Regions from separate parts of the Streptomyces sp. NPDC051322 genome, predicted to be linked through region 1. Evidence: riboswitches for the same ligand, from Rfam matches in the RefSeq annotation. Region 1 holds a riboswitch; each other region holds the start of a gene.
The links. A riboswitch is a leader RNA that binds a small molecule or an ion and turns the genes downstream of it on or off. The one in region 1 is predicted to bind cobalamin.

Region 1 (4,983 bases):
CTACATCCCGATCAAGCTCGGCGGCTTCGACGACATCTTCGCCAAGGCCGGCCATGCCTTCACGCAGACCAACCCGGCGACCGGCAAGCCCCGCGGGGCGCTCGTACCGGGCGCGGCCGGTCAGTGGGGTTACGCCACGCTGGCGCTCGGCTCGGCGCTCGCGCTGTTCATGTATCCGCACTCCATCACGGCGACGCTCTCCTCGCGCAGCCGTAACGTGATCCGGCGCAACACCGCGATCCTCCCGCTGTACTCGTTGATGCTGGGCCTGCTCGCGCTGCTCGGCTTCATGGCGATCGCGGCCGGCATCAAGGTCAAGAACGGCCAGCTGGCGATCCCGCAGCTGTTCGAGAACATGTTCCCCGACTGGTTCGCGGGGGTGGCCTTCGCCGCCATCGGCATCGGTGCGCTGGTTCCCGCGGCGATCATGTCCATCGCCGCCGCGAACCTCTTCACCCGCAACATCTACAAGGACTTCCTGAAACCGGACGCCACAGCGGCGCAGGAAGCCAAGGTCTCCAAGCTGGTCTCGCTGGTGGTGAAGGTCGGCGCGCTGATCTTCGTCCTCTCCATGGACAAGACGGTCGCGATCAACTTCCAGTTGCTCGGCGGCATCTGGATCCTCCAGACGATGCCCGCACTCGTCGGCGGCCTCTTCACCCGGTGGTTCCACCGCTGGGCGCTGCTGGCCGGCTGGGCGGTCGGCATGGTCTACGGGACACTCGCCGCGTACGGCGTCGCCAGCCCGACACAGCACCATTTCGGTGGCTCGTCCAAGGAGATCCCCGGTCTCGGCGAGATCGGCTACATCGGTCTCACCGCGTTCGTCATGAACGTCGTGGTGACGGTGGTCCTGACCTTCGTCCTCAACGCCGTCAAGGCGCCGGCGGGGATCGACGAGACCTCGCCGGAGGACTACACCGCGGACGCCGGCGACCCCGGAGTCCAGGTGGACCTCCCGCCGGCCACGGCGGGTGCGCCCGGCGGTCACTGACACGCCGTCGGCCTGCCCGCGGAGGGGCCGTACCGCTCACCGGTGGTGAGCGGTACGGCCCCTCCGCTTTCGGCTGACTCCGCTTTTCGGCCGACTCCGCGTTTCGGATAGGCGGCGGGCTGGGTTTCCTGCGGACCCCCGAGCGAGACCGGGAGGCGATCCCCGGCCTCCCACTGCTGACGTACGCCCTGACGCTCTGACACAGCGCCCGGATCATCACCGCGACACAAGATATGGGGGGTGACACATCCAACGCCCACCACATGTATGCTCAGGCTCGCTGTCGCCGCAGGGGAATCCGGTGCGAATCCGGAACTGTCCCGCAACGGTGTGAACGGTGCGCTTTCGCGCACCGTGGAGTCCGAGGACCTGCCGACGGCGCATCCGGCTCGACCGAACCGGATGGGAACCGTCCGGGCCTCGCGGTTGGGCCTGCGGATGCTGTGCGGCGCGCTGCCCTGCGGTGCGCCCGTGCGCACCCGCGCCTCCCGCCGGCCCCGGCCGAGCGAGGGAGAGCGCTCCGTGACCACCGCGCCCACCGCACCTGCCCCCGATGTCCGGGAACAGCTGGCGGATGCCCCGGGAACCGTACTGCTGCGGGTCCTGACCGACCTCACCGCGGACCTCCCCGACACCGACCCGGGCAAGGTCGCCGCCGCCGCACTGCGCGGTCGCCACGCCGGGTCGGACGAGGCGGAGTTGCGGGAGCTGGCCACCGAGGCGGCCGCGGGACTGATCTCCGAGGACCCGGCCTACTCACGGCTGGCCGCGCGGCTGCTGACCCGGTCCATCGCCGAAGAGGCGGCCGGGCAGGGTGCGGTGTCGTTCTCCGCCTCGTTGGGCGTCGGCCACCGCGAGGGCCTGATCGCGGACCGCACAGCGGACTTCGTACGCCGGCACGCGGCGCGCCTCGACGCGCTCATCGACACCGGCGCCGACGACCGCTTCGGATACTTCGGCCTGCGCACCCTCTACAGCCGCTACCTGCTGCGCCACCCGATCACCCGCCACGTCATCGAGACGCCGCAGCACTTCATGCTCCGGGTGGCCTGCGGGCTGGCCGACGACGAGTCGGAACGCGCGGTGGACGAAGTCGCCGCGCTGTACGGCCTGATGAGCCGGCTCGACTACCTCCCCTCATCGCCCACCCTCTTCAACTCCGGCACCCGGCACCCCCAGATGTCGTCCTGCTACCTCCTCGACTCGCCGCTGGACGAGCTCGACTCGATCTACCGCCGCTATCACGAGGTCGCCAGACTCTCGAAGCACGCCGGCGGCATCGGCCTCTCGTACTCCCGGATCCGTTCCCGGGGTTCGCTCATCCGCGGCACCAACGGCCACTCCAACGGCATCGTCCCCTTCCTGCGCACCCTCGACTCGTCGGTCGCCGCCGTCAACCAGGGCGGCCGGCGCAAGGGGGCGGCCTGCGTCTACCTCGAGACGTGGCACGCGGACATCGAGGAGTTCCTGGAGCTGCGCGACAACACCGGCGAGGAGGCGCGGCGTACGCACAATCTGAACCTGGCGCACTGGATCCCCGACGAGTTCATGCGCCGGGTCGACGCGGACGGCGACTGGTCGCTCTTCTCCCCCGTCGACGTCCCCGAACTGGCCGACCTGTGGGGCGACGCGTTCGACGCGGCGTACCGCGAGGCGGAGGCGGCGGGTCTCGCCCGGCGCACCATCCCCGCCCGGGAGCTGTACGGACGGATGATGCGCACTCTGGCGCAGACCGGCAACGGCTGGATGACCTTCAAGGACGCCTCGAACCGCACCGCCAACCAGACCGCCGAGCCCGGCGCCGTCGTCCACTCGTCGAATCTGTGCACCGAGATCCTGGAGGTCACGGACGACGGTGAGACCGCCGTCTGCAACCTGGGCTCGGTCAACGTCGGCGCCTTCGTCTCCGGCGACTCCATCGACTGGGAGCGGCTCGACGCGACCGTACGCACCGCTGTCACCTTCCTCGACCGGGTGGTGGACATCAACTTCTACCCGACCGAGCAGGCCGGCCGCTCCAACGCCAAGTGGCGTCCGGTGGGCCTGGGCGTCATGGGTCTGCAGGACGTCTTCTTCACCCTGCGGCTGCCCTTCGACTCGCCCCGCGCACGGGAACTCTCCACCCGGATCGCCGAACGGATCATGCTCGCCGCCTACGAGACCTCCTGCGAGCTCGCCGAGCTCAGTGGCCCGCTGCCCGCCTGGGAGAAGACCCGCGCGGCCCGCGGTGTGCTGCATCCCGACCACTACGTCACCGCCCCCGAGTGGCCGGAGCGCTGGGACGCGCTGCGCGCCCGTATCGCGCGGAGCGGCATGCGCAACTCGCTGCTCCTCGCGGTCGCGCCGACCGCCACCATCGCCTCGATCGCGGGCGTCTACGAGTGCATCGAGCCGCAGGTCTCGAACCTCTTCAAGCGCGAGACGCTGTCCGGTGAATTCCTCCAGGTCAATGCGTACCTGGTCAACGAGCTCAAGCAGCTGGGTGTCTGGGACGCACAGTCCAGGGAGGCGCTGCGCGAGGCCAGCGGCTCGGTGCAGGGCTTCGACTGGATCCCCGAGGACGTCCGCGCCCTCTACCGGACGGCCTGGGAGATCCCGCAGCGTGGCCTGATCGACATGGCGGCCGCCCGTACGCCGTACCTGGACCAGAGCCAGTCGCTGAACCTGTTCCTGGAGACGCCGACCATCGGCAAGCTCAGCTCGATGTACGCCTACGCCTGGAAGCAGGGTCTGAAGACCACGTACTACCTGCGCTCGCGCCCGGCGACCCGGATCGCGCGCGCCGCGTCCGCCGCCACCGTCCCCGTACAGGCTTCGGAGCCCGACGAGGCCGCCGTCGCCTGCTCCCTCGAAAACCCCGAATCCTGCGAGGCCTGCCAGTAATGACCACCCACCCGGAGAAAACCGCTTCGCGCAGGAATCTGCTCGACCCCGGTTTCGAGCTGACCCTGCGGCCGATGCGCTACCCGGACTTCTACGAGCGCTACCGCGACGCGATCAAGAACACCTGGACGGTGGAGGAGGTCGACCTGCACTCGGACGTGACCGACCTGGCCAAGCTCTCGCCCGGTGAGCAGCACATGATCGGACGGCTGGTCGCCTTCTTCGCGACGGGCGACTCGATCGTCTCCAACAACCTGGTGCTCACCCTCTACAAGCACATCAACTCCCCCGAGGCGCGGCTCTATCTCTCCCGCCAGCTCTTCGAGGAAGCCGTGCACGTCCAGTTCTACCTGACGCTGCTCGACACCTATCTGCCCGACCCGGACGACCGGGCGGCGGCATTCGACGCGGTCGAGGAGATCCCGTCCATCCGGGAGAAGGCGCAGTTCTGCTTCACGTGGATGGACTCTGTGGAAAAGATCGACCGCCTGGAGTCCAGGGCCGACCGCCGCCGCTTCCTGCTGAATCTGATCTGCTTCGCGGCCTGCATCGAGGGGCTGTTCTTCTACGGCGCCTTCGCCTACGTGTACTGGTTCCGCTCGCGTGGTCTGCTGCACGGTCTGGCGACGGGCACGAACTGGGTGTTCCGGGACGAGACCATGCACATGAACTTCGCGTTCGAGGTCGTCGACACGGTCCGCAAGGAGGAGCCCGAGCTCTTCGACGACGCGCTGCGGCAGCAGGTCACCGACATGTTGCGGGAAGCGGTCGAGGCGGAGCTGCAGTTCGGCCGTGACCTCTGCGGAGACGGTCTGCCGGGGATGAACACCGAGTCGATGCGCGAGTATCTCCAGTGCGTCGCCGATCAGCGGCTGACACGTCTGGGGTTCGCGCCGGTGTACGGCTCGGAGAACCCGTTCTCCTTCATGGAGTTGCAGGGCGTCCAGGAGCTGACGAACTTCTTCGAGCGGCGGCCTTCGGCGTACCGGATCGCGGTTGAGGGCTCGGTCTCCTTCGACGACGAGTTCTGACGCACCCGCATGGGCGCATCCCACAGGTACATCTCCGCCAAGGGTGCGCCCATGCCCGCCGGGAGGGTCAGAGGT
Region 2 (4,983 bases), on a different contig from region 1:
CCGAAGCAGGTGTCGGGAGCCGGCACGAAACGCCGCCCCGCCGCCCGCGCGACCTCCCGGAGGAAGGCGCGCCGGAAGCCGTCGCTCTCCAGCGAACCGTGCCAGTGGGTGCCCCAGACGGCGCCGGAGCGGCAGCCGTCCAGGAAGGCGTCGCCGCCCAGCACTTCGGCCACCCCGTGGTGGATCTCGTACCCCTCGACGCGTTCGCCCAGCGCCTCACCGGCAGGCCGGCCCAGGGTCTTCGCGGCGGCGAACCTGACCCGTACGGGCAGCAGGCCCAGGCCGTCCACGGCGCCGGCCCGCGACTCGATCTCGTCGTCGATGTGCTCGCCCAGCAACTGGAAGCCACCGCAGATGCCCAGCACCGGACGCCCCTCCACGGCCCGGCGGGCCAGCGCGTCGGCGAGTCCGCGCCGACGCAGCCACTCCAGAGCGCGGACGGTGCCCCGGGTGCCCGGCACGATCACCAGGTCCGCGTCGGCGAGCTCGTCCGCCCGGTCCACGAACCGCACCAGCACGCCGGGTTCGGCCGCCAGTGCGTCCACATCGGTGAAGTTGGACATCAACGGCACAGCGCAGACGGCGACCCGCAGCACCTCCGCACCGTGCGGCGGGGCGACGGACGACTCGCGCACGGTGCCCCGCATCGAGATCCGCAGCCCGTCCTCCTCGTCGATGCCGAGGCCGTGCGCGAACGGCAGGACGCCGTAGGTACGGCGCCCCGTCAGCCCGTGCAGCATGTCGAGGCCGGGCTCCAGCAACGACACGTCACCGCGGAACTTGTTGACCAGGTATCCGGCGACCAGCGCCTGGTCCTCGGCGCTGAGCAGCGCGGTCGTACCGAAGAACGAGGCGAAGACGCCACCCCGGTCGATGTCGCCCACCACCACCACCGGGAATCGGGCAGCCCGCGCGATGCCCATGTTGACGATGTCCGTCCGCCGCAGATTGATCTCGGCCGGGCTGCCGGCCCCTTCACAGATCACAGCGTCATACGTGCCCCGAAGCCGGTCCAGGCAGTCCGTGACAGTCCCCAACAGGGCTTCCCTGCGCCCGGGTTGCGCACCGTCGCCGGTGGACGGAGCGCCGGCGTCCCCGAAGAACCCGCGGGCGCTCATCTCGCCGACCGGCTTACCCATCAGCACCACCTGGCTCGACCGGTCGCTGCCGGGCTTGAGGAGGACCGGGTTCATCAGCGCCGACGGCTCCACCCTGGCCGCCTGGGCCTGCATCGCCTGCGCGCGGCCGATCTCCGCACCTTCGCGGGTGACAAAGGAATTCAGCGACATGTTCTGCGCCTTGAAGGGCGCGACCTTGACGCCACGGCGCACCAGCCACCGGCAGATGCCGGCCGTCACCACGCTCTTCCCGGCGTCCGAGGTGGTTCCGGCGACCAGCAGCCCGCCACTCATCCGCGTACCCCTCTCACGGCATGGACGCCTCTCACCGCATGGACCTCTCTCACCGCATGGGCCTTCCCCGCCATCAGGGCCTTCCTCGCTACGAGGGCTGTCGCGAGTGCGAGCAGACCCACCCGGCGCGACAGCCGCACCGCGCGCTCGATGTCGTCCACCCCGGCCGGCCTGCCGCCACCGTTGAGCACCGCCCGGTGCTCGACCCGGCCGCCGTACGCGAGCGTCCCGCCGAGCCGTACGCCCAGCGCTCCGGCGAACGCCGCCTCCACCGGACCTGCGTTCGGGCTGGGATGGCCGGCCGCGTCCTCGCGCCAGGTGCGGGCAGCGCCGCGCGGGTTCCCGCCGGCCAGCACCGCCAGTACGGCAGTCAGCCTGGCGCCCGGCCAGCCGGCCAGATCGTCGAGCCGGGCCGAGGCCCAGCCGTACCGCAGATACCGCGGCGAGCGGTGGCCGACCATCGCGTCGAGGGTGTTCACCGCGCGGAAGCCCACCAGGCCGGGCACCCCGCACAGGGCGCCCCAGACCAGCGCACCCACCACGGCGTCCGAGGTGTTCTCTGCGACGGATTCCACCACGGCGCGCGCCAGTTGCGGAGAGTCCAGCGCGTGCGGGTCCCGGCCGCACAGGTGCGGCAGTCGTTCCCTGGCCGCTTCGATGTCGCCCGCTGCCAGCGCGGCGCCGACCGTACGCGCCTCCCGGCCCAGCGAGGTGCCGCCGACAACCGTCCAGGTGGCGGCGGCGGTCAGCGCGATTCCGGCCCCGGCGCGGCCGCGCACGGCACGCCGGGCCAGCACCGCGGCGCCCACCGCGCTTCCGACGCAGACGGCGGTGTGCAGTGCGCCCCACGCCCGGTGGTCACGCCACAGGCGCCGCTCGACGGCCGCGGCGGCCCGTCCGAAAGCGGCGACCGGATGTCCGCGCCGGGGATCTCCGAGGACCAGGTCCGCGGCGATGCCGGTGGTGGCGCCGTATACGAATATCTGCTCGGCACGCATGGGTCAGCAGGCCGTTGCGCCTCGACGGGCTCTTGTGCGGGGGGTACTTCTCGTACGGGTCACAGCATCGGGCGACAGGCAGCCGCGCATGGCGATAGGTCCTCACTCAGGGTGTCCGCGCCCTGGTTCGACGGGTCCGGCGGTGAGAGTTCCTGGCTCCCGGGGGTGTGACCCCCGGTGACAGTGGCGGGACCGCGCCGGATTCGCACCGTGCTTCCTCTCCTGCCGCCGTATTGGCCCCGGCAGTCCACCACGCGCCGAGAACAACCGTCAACTCGCCTTGACCTGCGAGGAGGCGACGTGGACGAGGCGACGTGTCCGAACGGCGGTCAGCCGACGATGAGGTAAATCCCGTAGGCGACGGCGGCCGTGCAGAGAGCGAAGCAGGCGTACGCCCCGGCGCGTGCGGCGGGCGCAGGGGCCGTACCGCCGGCGCCGTCCGGTGCCGACTTCCTGGCAAGGCCCACGACGCCGAGGGTGAACAGACCCACCAGTCCGACGGTGGCCACCAGACTGACGCCGAAAACGGTGCCGAGAGCTGCCCAGTCGATGTTCATGATTGCAGTGTCCTCTGCTTCAGACCGCGGCCGGTCGGGTGGGTTCCGGTGCGCCGTCCGGGGCGGGAATGGTGGCCCGGAGAGCCTCGGCCGTCAGCCCGGCCGGCGGCGGGCTGACCGCCGCGAGGGCGGCGGTGACGACATCCACGGGCTCGACGGGCTCATCAGGCGTGACGCTGTGCTGGTCGACGGGCTTGCGCCGGGACAGCGACCAGATGACGCCGGAGCCGGCGACCAGCAGGACCGCCACGGCGCCGACGCCCCACGGGCCGTGGCCGGTCAGATACTCCGCACCGGCGGCGACGAGTGCGGCGGCCGGCAGGGTCAGAACCCAGGCGATGCACATCCGGCTCGCGGTGGACCAGCGGACCACGCCGCCCTTGCGTCCGACGCCGGCGCCCATCACGGAGCCGGAGCAGACCTGCGTGGTGGAGAGCGAGAAGCCGAGATGCGAGGACGCGAGGATCACGGTCGCCGCGCCGGTCTGCGCTGCGAAGCCCTGCTGCGGCCGGAGCTCGGTGAGCCCCTTGCCCATGGTCCGGATGATGCGCCAGCCGCCCAGGTAGGTGCCCAGCGCGATGGCGGTGCCCGCGGAGACGATGACCCACAGCGGCGGGTTCGATCCGGGGGCGATCACGTTGCCGGTGACCAGGGCCAGGGTGATGACGCCCATGGTCTTCTGCGCGTCGTTCGTACCGTGCGCGAGTGAGACCAGACCGGCCGATGCGATCTGCCCGGCCCGGTACCCCTTGGCGGTGGCCTTCTCGTCCGCGTGCCGGCCGATCCGGTACGTCAGCCGGGTGGCGAGCAGCGCGGCGAGTCCGGCGACGACCGGCGCCGCCACCGCGGGCAGCAACACCTTGGTGACGACCACATCGCCGTTGACACCGGAGGTGCCGACCGACATGAGGGTGGCGCCGATGAGACCGCCGAAGAGTGCGTGGGAGGAACTGGACGGCAGGCCGAGAAGCCAGGTCAGCAGATTCCAGAGGATGGCGCCGACGAGCGCCGCGAAGATCACTTCTGTGCTGATGCCCTGTTCATTGATGATCCCGCCGGAAATCGTCTTGGCGACCTCGATGGACAGGAAAGCCCCGACAAGGTTGAGCGCGGCGGACATGGCCACCGCGGTCTTGGGTTTGAGAGCACCGGTCGAGATGGTCGTCGCCATCGCGTTGGCCGTGTCGTGGAAACCGTTCGTGAAATCGAACACGAGAGCGGTAATGATCACGATCCCAAGGAGCAGGGTCAAGTGTTCCATTTACCTGGGCAATCGCTCGAGGTCATTGACGCGACGAACGTAGGCAACCTGAATGAACGGAAGATGAACTGGGACGGGCGCTGTGGTGACTCTGTCCGGTCGGCGAGCTTCCGCTTTGTCCCTGCGTGATCGTGCGAACGCGCGGTGGCACGGACGGGGCCCGGCCGGCCTGACATCATCGCCGGATGACCGACCCGCATACAGAACCGAACGCAGTCGCACAGGCCTGGCGCGACCTGGTGGCCACTGCCCGCAGATCGGCGGCCGAAGGGCTGGTCGTGGGCACATCGGGCAATGTCTCGGTACGGACCGGCGATCTGATCCTGGTGACACCCAGCGGCGTCCCCTACGACCGGCTCGGCCCGGCGGACACCGTCGCGGTGGACCCGGCGGGCCGCCAGGTCATCGGTGAGCTCAAGCCGACCAGTGAGCTGCCCCTGCATCTCGCGGTCTACCGGAACACCGAGGCGTCCGCCGTCGTCCACACCCACGCGGTGCACGCGACCGCCGTCTCCACCCTCGTGCCCGAGCTGCCCGTCATCCACTACATGACCGCGGCGCTCGGCGGTCCGGTGCGGGTCGCCCCCTATGCGCTCTACGGCACGGACGAGCTGGCCGAACACATGCTCCGGGCCCTGGAGAACCGCACCGGCTGCCTGCTGCAGAACCACGGCACGGTCACCCACGGCAGCTCCCTCGAACAGGCCTACGACCGCACCGCGCAACTGGAATGGATGTGCAGGCTCTGGCTCACC
Region 3 (4,983 bases), on a different contig from region 1:
TGAACAGCGGCCGGCGGGGGCGTTTCAGAAGGTACACAGAGGTTGGGCTGTGAGGCTGACCGCCCATTCCCGGACCTTCGGGATCGCCGGACCCTCGGGAAGGAGCCTCATGGTCACCACCGTCACACCCACCAGCCCCGCGAGCCGCGGCCTGCGTCACCGCCGGGCGCGCCGCAGCCTGGCGCCGCTCCTCGCGCCGCTGCTGATCTGGGCGGGCGCCGCCGGGGTGCTGGCCCTGTGGTGGAGCGACACCACCTCGGTGATCGGGCCTGCGGGCTGGCTCACCGGTGCGGGACGCATCTCCGGGCTGCTCGCCGGTTACGGCTGCGCGGTGCTGCTGGCGCTGATGGCCCGCGTCCCGCTGCTGGACCACAGCCTCGGCACGGACCGGCTGGCCCGCTGGCACGCCATGGGCGGCCGGTACACGATTTCGCTGGCGCTCACCCACACCCTGCTGATCATCTGGGGCTACTCCGTCACTTCCCACACCACGGTGGTCGGCCAGACCGCCACCCTGGTCCTGCACTACCCGGACCTGCTCAAGGGCACCGTCGGCTTCCTGCTGTTCCTCGCCACCGCCGTGCTCTCCGCCCGCGCCGCCCGCCGCCGGATGAGCTACGAGACCTGGCACTACCTGCACTTCGCCACCTATCTGGCGGTCTTCCTCACGTTCGGCCACCAGCTCTCCAACGGTGCGGACTTCGTCGGAAACCGTCCCGCCCAGCTCGCCTGGTACACCCTCTTCCTCGGCGTCTCGGCTCTGCTGGCCTGGTACCGGTTCGCCGTCCCGCTGCGGCGCGGCCTGCGCCACGGTCTGCGGGTGGCCGCCGTGCACCCCGAGGCGCCGGGTGTCGTATCGGTCCATCTCACCGGGCGGAATCTGGACGAGTTCCGTGCGGAGCCCGGCCAGTTCCTCCGCTGGCGCTTCCTGACCCGCGGGCTGTGGTGGACCGCCAACCCGTACTCGCTCTCCGCGCCCGCGACCCCGCACGCCCTGCGGATCACCGTGAAGACGGCGGGCGGGCACAGTGCAGCGCTCGCCGGGCTGGCTCCGGGCACCCGGGTGTGGGCCGAGGGGCCGTACGGCGGTTTCACCGCCGACCGCCGCACCGTGCCCAAGGTGCTGTTGCTCGGCGGAGGCGTCGGCATCACTCCGCTGCGGGCCCTGTTCGAGACCCTGCCCGGTCAGGTGACGCTCATCTACCGGGCCCGGCGGCCGGAGGACCTGGCGCTGCGCGGCGAGCTCGACGCGATCGCCGCCCACCGTGGCGCGACGGTGCATTACGTGGTCGACGAACCGGCCCGGTTCTCCTCGCCGCTCACTGCTCGGGGTCTGAGCTCTCTGGTCCCCGATCTGGCCGCCCACGACGTCTATCTCTGCGGCCCGCCCGGTATGACCCGGGCCGCGATCGACGCACTGCGTGATGCGGGTGTGCCCGGCCGCCGTATCCACCACGAGTCCTTCGCCCTCTAGGAGAACCGCCATGCGCCGTGCCGTCATCGCATCCGCCGGGTTCAGCGCCCTGGTCGTCGCGCTGCTCTCGCTCAAACCGCACCAGCTGCCCGCCCTCGCCGCCGCGTCACCGAGGTCCCCGGCCGGCTCGTCCCCGCATGCCACGGCGAGCGCGTCCCCGCAGGCCACGGGGAGCGCGCAGGCGGGCGCCGGCAGCGGAACGGGCACCTTCACCGGCGACGCCATCGACACCCAGTACGGCCCGGTGCAGGTCGCGGTCACCATGGCCAAGGGCAAGCTCACCGCCGTCAAGGTGCTCCAGGTCCCGGACCGGGGCGGCCGGGACCAGCAGATCGCCTCCTACTCCGTGCCCCGGCTGACGCAGGAGGCGCTGGGCGCGCAGAGCGCCCACATCGACTCCGTATCCGGTGCGAGTTACACCAGCCAGGGCTACATCCAGTCACTGCAGAGCGCACTGGACAAGGCCGGTGCCTGACGCCGGGCGCGGGCTGCGCCATGTCGAGCACGTGATGGGGACGGTCTTCTCCTTCGACATCCGCGACACTCCCACCGCCGCCATCCACCGCGCGCTGGCCGAAGCCGTCCGGGGCCTGCACCACGTCGACGCGGTGTTCTCCACCTACCGCCCGGACAGCGCCATCAGCCGCCTCGGGCGCGGCGAGACCACCCTGGGGGACTGCCCGCCCGAGGTCCGTGACGTACTCGCCCTCTGCTCGACAGCCGCCGAGACCAGCCACGGCTGGTTCACCGCCACCCCGGGCGGCGGCCTCGACCCCTCGGGGCTCGTCAAGGGCTGGGCGACGGAAGCCGCCGCGCAGCTCCTGCATGACGCCGGCGCGCACAACACCTGCGTCAACGGCGGCGGCGACCTCCAGTTGCGCGGTGAAGCGTCCCCCGGTACCCCTTGGCGCATCGGTGTCGCCCACCCGCTGTCCCCCGGCGAACTCGCCACCGTCGTCACCGGCCGGGATCTGGCCGTCGCCACCTCGGGCACCGCGGAACGCGGCGCTCATATCCTCGACCCGCACAGCGGCAGGCCCGCCGCCGGGCTCGCCTCCGTCACCGTCACCGGCCCCCGGCTGACCCTGACGGACGCCTATGCCACCGCCGCGTTCGCCCGGGGCGAGGACGCGCGCGGCTGGCTGGAGTCGCTGGAGGGTTACGAGGCGCTGGCCGTCCGGCCCGACGGCAGCGTCTGGCGGACCGCGGGTTTCCCCAGTGGCGACTGACGCGCTCCCTCAGCCCCCGTCCGCGGTGCGGGCCGTCCAGCGTTCTTCGACCCTGGCTATCCGCCAGTAACCCAGCGCCGCCGCCCACACCACCACGAAGAGTCCCACGATGACGTAACCGACGTTGCCCAGGTCGAGACCGGCTATCCAGTCGGTCACCGCGTCCTTGAGGGCGAGTTTGTCGTGCAGGACGGTAACCAGCTCGATGGTGCCGATGAAGAAGGCGACGGCGATCGACAGGCCGGTGATGGCGAGGTTGTAGAAGACCTTGCGTACCGGGTTCGAGAAGGCCCATTGGTACGCGAAGTTCATGAACGTGCCGTCGAGGGTGTCGAAGAGGCTCATCCCCGCGGCGAACAGCAGCGGCAGGCACAGGATCGCGTACCAGGGCAGCCCGGCGGCGGCGCCGCTGCCGGCCATCACCATCAGGGTGACCTCGGTGGCGGTGTCGAAGCCGAGACCGAAGAGGAAACCGAGCGGATACATCTGACCCGGCCGGCTGACGGACTTGGTGAAGCGGCCCAGGACGCGGTTCATGAACCCCCGGGAATCCAGCTGCGCTTCGAGCTCCGTCTCGTCGAACCGCCCCGCCCGCATCGACCTGAACACCCGCAGGATGCCGAACAACGCCACCAGGTTCAGGGCAGCGATGAGATACAGGAAGGAGCCGGAGATGGTGGTACTGACGGCGCCGAGTGCCTGGTGGGTGCCCGAGTCCTGATTGGCCAGCACGCCCGCGAGGCGTGCTCCCCCGGCGACCAGGGCCGCCATCGCGACGACGACGCTGGAGTGCCCCAGCGCGAACCAGAAGCCCACGGACACCGGCCGCTTGCCGTCGGCCATGAGCTTGCGCGTGGTGTTGTCGATCGCGGCGATGTGGTCCGCGTCGAACGCGTGCCGCATGCCGAGCGTGTAGGCGGTGATGCCCAGCCCGATGCCGAACGCCTGGGAGCCGACCTCGTAGTGCCGCGGCACCACCAGCAGCAACAGAATGCCGAAGGCCACCACATGCAGGGCGGCGATCACGCCGAGCAGTCCGGCCGTACGGAGGGTGTCAGCGCGCCGCCAGGCGAACGCGGTGGTGGGGGGCGCGCCTTCACGGGACACACCGGAGTCAGGCAGGCTTGAGTTGGGCAGGGTCATACGGTCACGCTCCAGCACCTCGTGGATCACTTCGTGAGATGCCGTGGCCGGTCTCCTGGCTTACGGGTTCGCTGACGCTCGCCCCCGGCCCACCTTCCCAGCCGCACTCTGCGGCCAGTGGTGTCATGGGCCGGGAACTCCCCGATCACAGTGGCGAGGGCCGCTCCGGTCTGAGGCTTTTGAGGGCCTGTCACCGGTCTTCCCGAACACCACGACCCGGCCCACCCTAGGTTGTCGGCAACAACGCTTGCAAGCCTGCACAGTTGCGCAGGTGCCGAAGATCACAGAGCTCGACGTGCAAGGATCACCGCATGCACCTCGTTCCCGCCGAGCGCGCCGGCCACCGCATCATCGACGACCACCGGGTCTGTGACGCCATCGCCGCCATCGGAGAGCCTGAACACGTCCGCTCCTGGGCCGACCGCTTCTCCCTGCTGGCCGACCCCGGCCGGCTCGCCCTGCTGATCGCAGTGCACCGGGCGGGCCCCATCGCCGTTTCCGACCTCGCGGTCGCCACCGGCATGAAGGACCCGGCCGTCTCGCAGGCCCTGCGCCTCCTCCGGGCTGCGGGCGTGGTGGCGGGCGACAAGGACGGCCGGGTGGTCCGTTACCGCGTCGTCGACGGCGCGGTGGCCGACCTGCTGGGGCGGTGCGCGCAGGAGTAGCGCTCGCCACCGGGGTATTGATTCTGCCTACATCTATATGCACAATGAGCCTATGCATAAGCGGGTTATGGACTCTCGGACCCTCAAGGCGTCCGAGGTATCCCCGGAAGAGCTGATGACCGCCGTGGAGCGGATCGTTCGTTACGTGCGGCACAGCGCGACCGCCGGCGGCCTGAGCACCGCAGCCTCCTCGGCGCTGGGCCGGCTGGGCCGCGAGGGCCCCTCCCGGCTGACCGAACTGGCCCGGGCGGAAGGGGTCTCGCAACCGAACATGACCCAGCTCGTCACCCGGATGGAACGCGCGGCCCTGGTGCGGCGCACCGCCGACAGCCGTGACGGCCGGGGCGTTCTGGTGGAGGCCACCGATCTGGGCCTGGAGGTCTTCGGTCAGCGGCGCACCGAGCGAACACAGGCGCTGCAGCAGTTGATCGAGGAGCTGACGGCATCCGAGCAGCACGCGGTGACACTCGCG

Region 2: linked by a shared signal. The riboswitch ahead of AB0436_RS00300 (cobalamin biosynthesis protein) and the one ahead of AB0436_RS16735 (ribonucleoside-diphosphate reductase subunit alpha) in region 1 are both predicted to bind cobalamin.
Region 3: linked by a shared signal. The riboswitch ahead of AB0436_RS02570 (HoxN/HupN/NixA family nickel/cobalt transporter) and the one ahead of AB0436_RS16735 (ribonucleoside-diphosphate reductase subunit alpha) in region 1 are both predicted to bind cobalamin.

What each region holds. Positions count from the first base shown of each region.
Region 1 is NZ_JBFBAK010000006.1:294,773-299,755, reverse strand. It holds gene mctP (monocarboxylate uptake permease MctP) at 1-994, shown strand, start outside; cobalamin riboswitch at 1,251-1,386, shown strand; gene AB0436_RS16735 (ribonucleoside-diphosphate reductase subunit alpha) at 1,433-3,877, shown strand; gene AB0436_RS16730 (ribonucleotide-diphosphate reductase subunit beta) at 3,877-4,908, shown strand; gene AB0436_RS16725 (hypothetical protein) at 4,976-4,983, opposite strand, start outside.
Region 2 is NZ_JBFBAK010000001.1:49,637-54,619, reverse strand. It holds gene AB0436_RS00305 (cobyric acid synthase) at 1-1,412, opposite strand, end outside; gene AB0436_RS00300 (cobalamin biosynthesis protein) at 1,409-2,410, opposite strand; cobalamin riboswitch at 2,536-2,678, opposite strand; gene AB0436_RS00295 (hypothetical protein) at 2,740-2,967, opposite strand; gene AB0436_RS00290 (inorganic phosphate transporter) at 2,987-4,228, opposite strand; gene AB0436_RS00285 (class II aldolase/adducin family protein) at 4,414-4,983, shown strand, end outside.
Region 3 is NZ_JBFBAK010000001.1:558,776-563,758, forward strand. It holds gene AB0436_RS02555 (ferredoxin reductase family protein) at 110-1,474, shown strand; gene AB0436_RS02560 (FMN-binding protein) at 1,485-1,949, shown strand; gene AB0436_RS02565 (FAD:protein FMN transferase) at 1,984-2,703, shown strand; gene AB0436_RS02570 (HoxN/HupN/NixA family nickel/cobalt transporter) at 2,713-3,846, opposite strand; cobalamin riboswitch at 3,874-4,090, opposite strand; gene AB0436_RS02575 (metalloregulator ArsR/SmtB family transcription factor) at 4,158-4,511, shown strand; gene AB0436_RS02580 (MarR family transcriptional regulator) at 4,579-4,983, shown strand, end outside.